DNA from 2 places in the Mesorhizobium sp. M0601 genome. Region 1 is predicted to be linked to the other one. Evidence: predicted binding sites of a transcription regulator. Region 1 holds the regulator's gene; the other holds the start of a gene.
The links. The regulator PhoB, encoded in region 1, activates phosphate uptake and scavenging genes when phosphate is short. The targets are predictions, from matches to a motif close to TGTCATNNANCTGTCAT.
Positions count from the first base shown of each region.

Region 2: a site for PhoB is predicted at 2,336-2,352, ahead of NKI41_RS22785 (ceramide glucosyltransferase). Genes of this name have one in related genera too.

Region 1 is NZ_JAMYQK010000043.1:15,666-20,086, reverse strand. It holds gene pstA (phosphate ABC transporter permease PstA) at 1-731, shown strand, start outside; gene pstB (phosphate ABC transporter ATP-binding protein PstB) at 728-1,531, shown strand; gene phoU (phosphate signaling complex protein PhoU) at 1,564-2,271, shown strand; gene phoB (phosphate regulon transcriptional regulator PhoB) at 2,288-2,977, shown strand; gene NKI41_RS27510 (ROK family protein) at 2,987-4,231, opposite strand.
Region 2 is NZ_JAMYQK010000029.1:2,775-7,195, reverse strand. It holds gene NKI41_RS22790 (O-succinylhomoserine sulfhydrylase) at 1-1,043, shown strand, start outside; gene NKI41_RS22785 (ceramide glucosyltransferase) at 1,080-2,231, opposite strand; gene apaG (Co2+/Mg2+ efflux facilitator ApaG/CorD) at 2,459-2,851, shown strand; gene NKI41_RS22775 (Hsp33 family molecular chaperone) at 2,858-3,868, opposite strand; gene argF (ornithine carbamoyltransferase) at 4,031-4,421, opposite strand, start outside.

The DNA of each region.
Region 1 (4,421 bases):
TCTATAAGGGCACAGCCGGGCTTTCGCTCGCGGTCTTCACCGAGATGACGCCACCACCGGGCGAGGCCGGCGGCTTGCTCAATGCCATCACGGGCAGCCTGCTGATGACGATCATCGCCGTTGTCGTCGGCACGCCGATCGGCGTGCTGGCGGGAACCTACATGGCCGAGTATGGACGCTTTTCGCGCATCACCACCGTCGTCCGCTTCATCAACGACATCCTGTTGTCGGCGCCGTCGATCATCATAGGCTTGTTTGTCTATGAGCTGATGGTGCGGCCAATGGGACATTTCTCGGCCATTGCCGGCGCCGTTGCGCTTGCCATCCTGGTCATTCCGGTGGTCGTGCGCACCACTGAAGACATGCTCAACCTGGTGCCGAACGCGTTGCGTGAAGCCGGTGCCGCGATCGGCGCGCCGCGCTGGGTGGTGATCCGTTCGGTCGCCTACCGCGCCGCATTGTCCGGCATCGTCACCGGCATATTGCTGGCGATAGCACGCATTTCCGGCGAGACGGCGCCGCTGCTCTTCACCGCGCTCAATAACCAGTTCTGGAGCAGCAATATCAACGCGCCGATGGCCAGCCTGCCGGTGACCATCTTCCAGTTCGCTCTCAGCCCTTACGAGGAATGGCAGCAACTGGCGTGGACCGGCGCACTCATAATCACCCTGACGGTTCTGGGCTTGAGCATCCTCGCCCGCAGCCTTACCGGACGCAGAGAGGACAGATGACACAGATGTTGTCCCCAGACATGACGATGGCCGAAACGGTCGCCGAGAAGACGAAGATCGAGGTCAAGAATCTCAACTTCTACTACGGCCAGAGCAAGGCGCTGAAGGACATCAGCCTGTCGCTGCCTGAGCGCAGTGTCACGGCCTTCATCGGCCCTTCGGGCTGCGGGAAATCGACGCTGCTGCGTGTATTCAACCGCATCTATGAGCTCTACCCAAAACAGACGGCCGAGGGCCAGGTGCTGCTCGACGGCAAGAACATTCTCGACCGGTCGCAGGATCTCAACCTCCTCAGGACCAAGATCGGCATGGTGTTCCAGAAGCCGACGCCGTTCCCGATGTCGATCTACGAGAACATCGCCTTCGGCGTCAGGCTCTACGAGAACCTCGGCAAGTCCGAGATGGACGGCCGCGTCGAACAGGCGTTGAAGCGCGCCGCGCTGTGGAGCGAGGTCAAGGACAAGCTCAACGCCAGCGGCTTGAGCCTATCCGGCGGGCAGCAGCAGCGGCTCTGTATCGCCCGCACCGTGGCCGTGAAGCCGGAAGTCATTCTGCTCGACGAACCGGCTTCGGCCCTCGACCCGCTGTCGACTGCCAAGATCGAGGAACTGATCGACGAATTGCAAGCCGACTACACGATCGTCATCGTCACCCACAACATGCAGCAGGCGGCGCGCGTGTCGCGCCAGACGGCCTTCATGTATCTGGGTGAACTGGTCGAGTTCGACCGGACCGAGAAGATCTTCACGTCGCCCCGCGAGAAGCGCACGCAGGACTACATCACTGGCCGCTTCGGCTGAGCCGTTCCGATCATGCATATGAGGACAGGACCATGGGCGAACACACAGTCGCTTCTTTCGACGAGGATCTCGAGCAGATCAGCAAGCTGATCCGCGACATGGCCGACCTCGCCGGTTCGATGGTCGGCGGGGCGACCAAGGCCCTGTTGAATTCCGACAACGTGCTGGCGCAACGCGTCGTTTCCGACGACGCCATCATGGATGCGCGTCAACGCGAATTGGACGACCGCGCCATCACCCTGATCGCCAAACGCCAGCCGATGGCCCACGATCTTCGCCATGTGGTCGGAGCGATCCGCATGGCGGGCGACCTCGAACGCATCGGCGACCTTGCCAAGAATATCGCCAAGCGCGTGAGTGCGGTCGGCCTCAGCGCCACGCCGCGGGACCTGTCGCATTCCATCGACGCGATGGCGCAGCTGGTTCTCATCCAGGTGCAGGGTGTCATCGAGGAATATGCTGCAGGCGATGCGGCCGCGTTGGCCAAGCTGCGTGCCGCCGACGAGCGCATCGACGTCAAATACACGTCCGTGTTCCGCGAGCTGTTGACCTACATGATGGAAGATCCGCGCAACATCACCGCTTGCACGCACCTGCTGTTCTGCGCCAAGAATCTGGAGCGGATCGGCGACCATGTCACCAACATCGCCGAAAATGCGTATTATGTGCTGACCGGCGAGCAATTGCCGGTCAATCGTCCGAAGCAGGACGAAACGACAATGTCCGCACCGGTGACATGATGGGGGTGCCCAGCCGATGATCGCACCACGCATAATGGTGGTGGAGGACGAGGAGCCGTTGGGTGTGCTGCTCCGCTACAATCTCGAATCCGAAGGCTACCAGGTCGAGGTGGTGACACGCGGCGACGAAGCCGAGATCCGTTTGCAGGAGAATGTGCCCGACCTTTTGGTGCTCGACTGGATGATACCAGCGGTTTCCGGCATCGAGCTCTGTCGTCGGTTGCGGGTGCGCCCCGAAACCGAGCGGCTGCCGATCATCATGCTGACCGCGCGCGGCGAGGAGAGCGACCGGGTGCGCGGTCTTTCGACCGGCGCCGACGACTATCTGGTCAAGCCGTTTTCGACACCGGAATTCATGGCCAGGGTCAAGGCGCTGCTGCGGCGCGCCAAGCCGGAAGTGCTGTCCAGCGTGCTGAAGGTCGGCGACATCGTGCTCGATCGCGAATCGCACAGGGTCTATCGCAAGAAGAGCGAAATCAGGCTCGGGCCGACCGAATTCCGGCTGCTCGAGTTCATGATGCGGCATCCGGGCCGTGTCTTCTCGCGCAGCCAGTTACTCGATAATGTCTGGGGGGAGACAATCTACATCGACGAACGCACCGTCGACGTGCATGTCGGGCGGCTGCGCAAAGCCGTCAACAACGGCCGGATGCCGGATGTCATCCGCACCATCCGCGGCGCCGGCTATGCGATCAGGGAAGATTGACCCGCCTGGTCAGGCTACGTTCTTTCTGACGCTGGGCCTCATTTGCGCGCCCGGCGCGAAAATCTCCTGGTCGACGAAGCTTAACGCCCGCATCGCGCAGCCTTCGCGGATCAGAGGCAATTCGTTCGGCTCTGTATCGAAGGAGATCGAGCCTGAATGCTGGCCGCCGGCGGTCTGGGCGATTGCCTTCCGCAAGGCCGGCTCGATCAGATCGAAGGCGGCGGCACTGGCGCCGACCATCGCCACCGGTGCCGGATCGATCAGCGCGAACAGCGAGCCGAGACCGAAACCCAGCGCTTCGCCGGCCTTGCGGTAGGCCTCGCGTTCCGGCCCATCTTTCTCGCGCGCCCGGGCCGCCAGTGCGCGCATGTCGGCGTCGCTGACATCGGCGACCGGTTCGCTGTCTTCGCTCATCTGCCTGGCGTTGCGCCAGATGGCGTAGTTGCCGGCATACGCCTCGATGCAGCCGCGCCGCCCGCAACGGCAGAGCGCGCCGCCCGGACGATGGATCATGTGGCCAAATTCGCCGCCCGAGGAATGCGTCCCGGTGAACAGTTCGCCCTTCAGCACCAGCCCCATGCCGATGCCATGCGAAAGCAGGATGGCGATGAAGTCATCGCGATAGCGATCCGGATTGCGCCAGCGCAAAGCCACCGCCATCATGTTGCAGTCGTTCTCCACCGTTGCCGGGATGCCGAATTCGTCCTCCAGCATATCGGCAAAGGCGATGTCGGTCTGCGGCGTGATCGGCGACCACAGCATGGCGCGTGCAGGGGAGTCGGTAATGCCCTGAATCGCCAGGGCGATGCGGGCGACACTGCGGACGTCAAGATCTGGATCCTGCAGCCGGCGCCGGACGATGGCCATGCATTCACGGATCAGCTCGTCGCGCGGCATAGTCAGCGTGTCCAGCCGGCGCTGTTCCTCGGCGACCACCTGTCCCGTATAGTCGATAATGGCGGCCGAAAGGAAATTCAGCGACAACACCACGGTCAGCACCGCCGCCGCTTCCGGGTTGAGGGCGAGGCCGACTTGCGGACGACCGCGTTTCAACGAAACGGGCTCACTTGGCTTGCTCTCGGCGAGGATGCCTTCCCGTATCAGGTCGGAAGAAATCGCCGATATGGTCGAATGACTGAGGCCGGTGGTAGCTGCGATCTCAGTACGCGATGGCTGGCCGGCCCGGCGCACCGCCGAGATCACCATCGCCCGGTTGCGCCGGCGCAAATCGTCATGGCGGATTCCGACCGACATTGTTTTGCTTTCCTCCCGGTTGCCGCGGCCGCTCATGAACCGGAAGCCGTCGGTAATGTCCGACAAATAGTGTCGGATGAGGCAAATAGTGTCAGATGCAGGTGGCGCTGTCATCGTTTATTCCGACGCTCGAAAAAACTCGCAGAGTCATCAAAATCCATCAGAATCGATGTTGACAGCAGCCGGAGAT
Region 2 (4,421 bases), on a different contig from region 1:
AGGGCGAGGAGCCGGGCTTCATCTATTCGCGCTATGCCAATCCGACGGTCGACATGTTTGAAAAACGCATGTGCGCGCTGGAAGGAGCCGAAGACGCGCGCGCCACGGCATCCGGCATGGCGGCGGTGACGGCAGCACTGCTGTGCAGCGCCAAGGCGGGCGACCATATCGTGGCGGCGCGCGCGCTGTTCGGCTCCTGCCGCTGGGTGGTCGAGACGCTGGCGCCGAAATACGGCATTGAGGCAACGCTGGTCGACGGCACCGACATCGCCAATTGGGAAAAGGCGGTCAAGCCGAACACCAAACTGTTCTTCCTGGAAAGCCCGACCAATCCTACGCTGGAAGTGATCGACATTGCCGCCGTCGCGGCACTTGCCAATTCGATCGGCGCCAGGCTGATCGTCGATAATGTGTTCGCCACGCCCTTGCAGCAGAAACCCCTGCAGCTCGGCGCCCACATCGTCGTCTATTCGGCCACGAAGCATATTGACGGCCAGGGGCGCTGTCTTGGCGGCATCGTTCTGTCGGACAAGAAATGGATCGACGAGAACCTGCATGACTATTTCCGCCACACCGGCCCAAGCCTCTCGCCCTTCAATGCCTGGACGCTGCTGAAAGGCCTGGAGACGCTGCCGCTACGCGTACGCCAGCAGACGGAAAGTGCCGGCCGCATCGCGGATTTCCTGGCCGAGCGCCCGCAAATCGCCCGTGTCATCTATCCTGGCCGTGCCGACCACCCGCAAGCGGCCGTGGTCAAGAAGCAGATGTCGGGTGGCTCGACGCTGATCTGCCTCGATGTGAAGGGCGGCAAGCAGGCGGCCTTTGCCTTCCAGAACGCACTCGACGTCGTGCTCATTTCCAACAATCTCGGCGACGCCAAGAGCCTGATCACCCATCCGGCGACGACGACGCACAAGAACTTGACCGATGAGGCCCGCGCCGAGCTCGGCATCGGACCGGGAACACTCAGGCTGTCAGTTGGCCTTGAGGACGCCGACGACCTGCTCGAAGACATCGAGCAGGCACTGAGAGTTGCCGGATAAGGGCTGGCCGAACAGAGGCGAGCGGGGACGCGCCGATCAGGCGCCGGACGGGGTCTCTTCCAGCTCCGCGACGGCCTTGGTCTGGATAGTCATCACATTGCCGCGCCAGTCGACGGCGCCGCTCAGCCATCCGCGCGCCCAAATGGCGGGAAGCATCAGGTCTCGCGCCATCATCGCCGGGATGGTGCGCAGCGACAGCTGCCATCCCTTGGCCGAGGCCAAGGCGCATTCCGGCAGGTAGGCCGCAACCAGCACGGCGATGGCGGTTGCCGGCAGGCTGACGCCGGCGTCAGCCGCCGCGATCAGCGCAAGCACCAGCGGCGGCGCCGCGCCGATCAGGATCTCGGGGGCGAAGAACAGCGCGAAGGTGACGCGGCGCAGCCGCGCCCAGCGCGCCTGCCGCGACCAGATCTCGCCAAGCGTGCGCCGGCCGAGCGGCTGTTCGAAGGGCGAGGCGACAAGATTGACCCGCAGTCCGAGCCCGTTGACCAGCTTGGTCGCGGCGGCGTCCTCGGCGATCTCGGCGGCAAGCGCGCGGATGCCGCCATTGGCGTCGAGCATCGGCTTGTTCCACAACATGCTCTTGCCCTGCGCGAAGCCGAGGCCGAGCGCCTCTCCAGCGTACTGCCAGCGTGCCTGCAGCGTGTTGAGAAAGGCGCATTCGACCTCCCCCCAGAAACTGTCCGGCCGTGAGCCGATCGGCGTCGAGCAGACGAGGCCAGTGCCATGCCGCCATGCCGCCATCAGCTGCTGGACGTAGTCGCTCGGCATAAGCACATTGGAATCGGCAAGGATGACCCAGCGATAATGCGCCGCTTCCCAACCCTTCACGCAATTGTTGAGTTTTGGATTGCCGCTGATGCGGTCGTCACCGACTAGAAGGCGGGCGCGAATAGCTGGAAAGCGCGCCATTGCGGCGGTGATCGGCTTGACCACCGGGTCGTCGGCATGGGCAACGCAGAAGATGAGTTCGTAGCGCGGCCAGTCGAGTGAGAAGGCGCGCTCCAGCGTCTCTTCGGCAAACGGCTCGATGCCGCGTGCCGGGATGACGATCGATACCGGCGGCGCGTTGGCGGGCGGTGCGATCCTGGCTGGTCGCTTCAGCTTCAGCGAAGCTAACAGGATGCTGGCGAGATTTGAAAGAAGGAGGGCTATGGAAAGGAGGGCGGCTGCGAATGTCGGTTCCATCGAGATCTGGTCACTCCAGAAGTGCCGGCCGCATGACGGCCGTTTTCAACAATTCGACAGAACGCTGAGTCGCCCGGCACAAGCCTGCACACCATCATCGTCATGTGTCACTTAAATGACATTGTTTTTCGGCACCTGCGCTCGAGTCGGGCAAGGAGATGACGCGCATCGTTGATCAAACTGCGCTGAGCGTCGAAAGTTCCATCTACATTGCTTTGGAGCAGTTTATGTACAGCGCCGTCACCCGCAACATCGAAGTGCAGGTCAGGCCGTTCTATCTGGAGGATCACTCCGACCCGCCGCAAAACCGCTATGTCTGGGGATATCAGGTGACCATCGACAATCAGTCGGATGAGTTCGTGCAGCTTCTGTCGCGCTACTGGCACATTACCGACGGCACCGGCAAGGTCGAGGAAGTGCGCGGCCCCGGGGTCGTCGGCGAGCAACCCGGACTCAACCCCGGCGACAGCTATCAGTATACGTCTGGATGCCCGCTCTCGACGCCGTCCGGCATCATGGTCGGGCACTACACCATGCGCAACAAACGGGGCGAGACGTTCGACGTCGCCATCCCCGCCTTCTCGCTCGACTTGCCGGGAATGCGGCGCACCGTCAATTGACGGCCGTCATCCGGCCGCTGCAAACTCCGCCGGGTCGAAGTCATATTGCTTCGAGCAGAATTCGCAGGCGACGTGAATGCTGCCATCCTCGGTGCTGTCCCTGATCTCCTCGGCGGAAAAGCCTTCGAGGATGCCGTGGATCTTCTCCCTCGAGCATGAGCACTGGTCGGCGACCGGCACCCCGCCGAACACGCGGACGCCATGCTCGTGGAAAAGCCGGTAAAGCAGCCGTTCGGCGCCGATCGTCGGATCGATCAGCTCGGTCGGTTCAATAGTACCAAGCAGCGCCAGCAGCTCCTGCCAGGAATTGTCGGTCGGGTCGTGGATTTCCTCACGCGGATCGCCATCGCCACCGGGAAGGTCGGGTACGCGCATGCGCTCCGCCGACTGCGGCAGGAATTGTGCCAGCAGGCCACCGGCCCGCCATTGCTCGCGGGCACCGCCGACGCCGGGCGTCAGAAGCTTGGCAACCGAAAGCCGGAGGTCGGTCGGAATCTGCTCAGACTGGCGGAAATAAGTGCGTGCGGCATCTTCCAGTGTGACGCCGTCGAGCTGGACGATGCCCTGGTAGCGTTGTGTGTGGGCGCCCTGGTCGATGGTCAGCGCCAGGACGCCGCTGCCGAGCAGCGTCTGCGGTGACGTCTCGCCGGCAGAAGTCAAAGCCTGCAGCCGGTCGGCATCGAAGCGGGCATAAGCGCGCAGCGCGTGCGGCGTGGAGAAATCCGCGACCAGCATGTCGACCGGCCCGTCGGTGCGGGTCTGCAGAATGAACTTGCCCTCGAACTTCAGCGAAGTTCCGAGCAATACCGTCAACACACAGGCTTCAGCCAGGAGCCGGGCGACCGGCTCGGGATAGTCGTGACGGCTGAGAATAGCATCGAGCATCGGCCCGAGCTGGACGGTGCGACCGCGCACGTCGAGCGGGCCGACCTCGAACGGCACGACATGGTCGTCGCCGGCGTAGCCGAATTCGCCGAGCTTGGGTTTATGTTCAGCCAATTGATGAGTTTCCAACATGACAAAGCTCCGGGGCGCGGCGATGCCGCCCTCCGGGGCGCATGCGACGAGACGCGCTCGATTTGCGTGATGCGCCTGAGATAGGCACCACCAACTCCCGGATCAAGGCGGCCCAGATCAAGGCGGCGCAGATCAGGACGGCCCGGATCACCGCGGCTCGTATCAAGCGCCCAGGCACCAGGCCAAGACCGCCTTCTGGGCATGGAGCCGGTTCTCGGCCTCATCGAACACCACCGAATGCGGTCCGTCGATGACCTCGTCGGTAACCTCCTCACCGCGATGCGCCGGCAGACAGTGCATGAACAGCGCGTCCGGCTTGGCTTTCGCCATCAGTGCCGCATTGACCTGATAGGGCAGGAAGACATTGTGGCCGCGGGCACGGTGCTCCTGGCCCATCGACACCCAGCAGTCGGTGACGATGCAGTCGGCCTCGTGAACGGCCTCCTCGGGCGAACGGGTGAATTTCAGCTTGCCGCCATTGGCTTTCGACCAGTCGACATGCTTCTGGGCCGGTTCGCTGCCCTCGGGCACGGCGACATTCAGCTTGAAATGG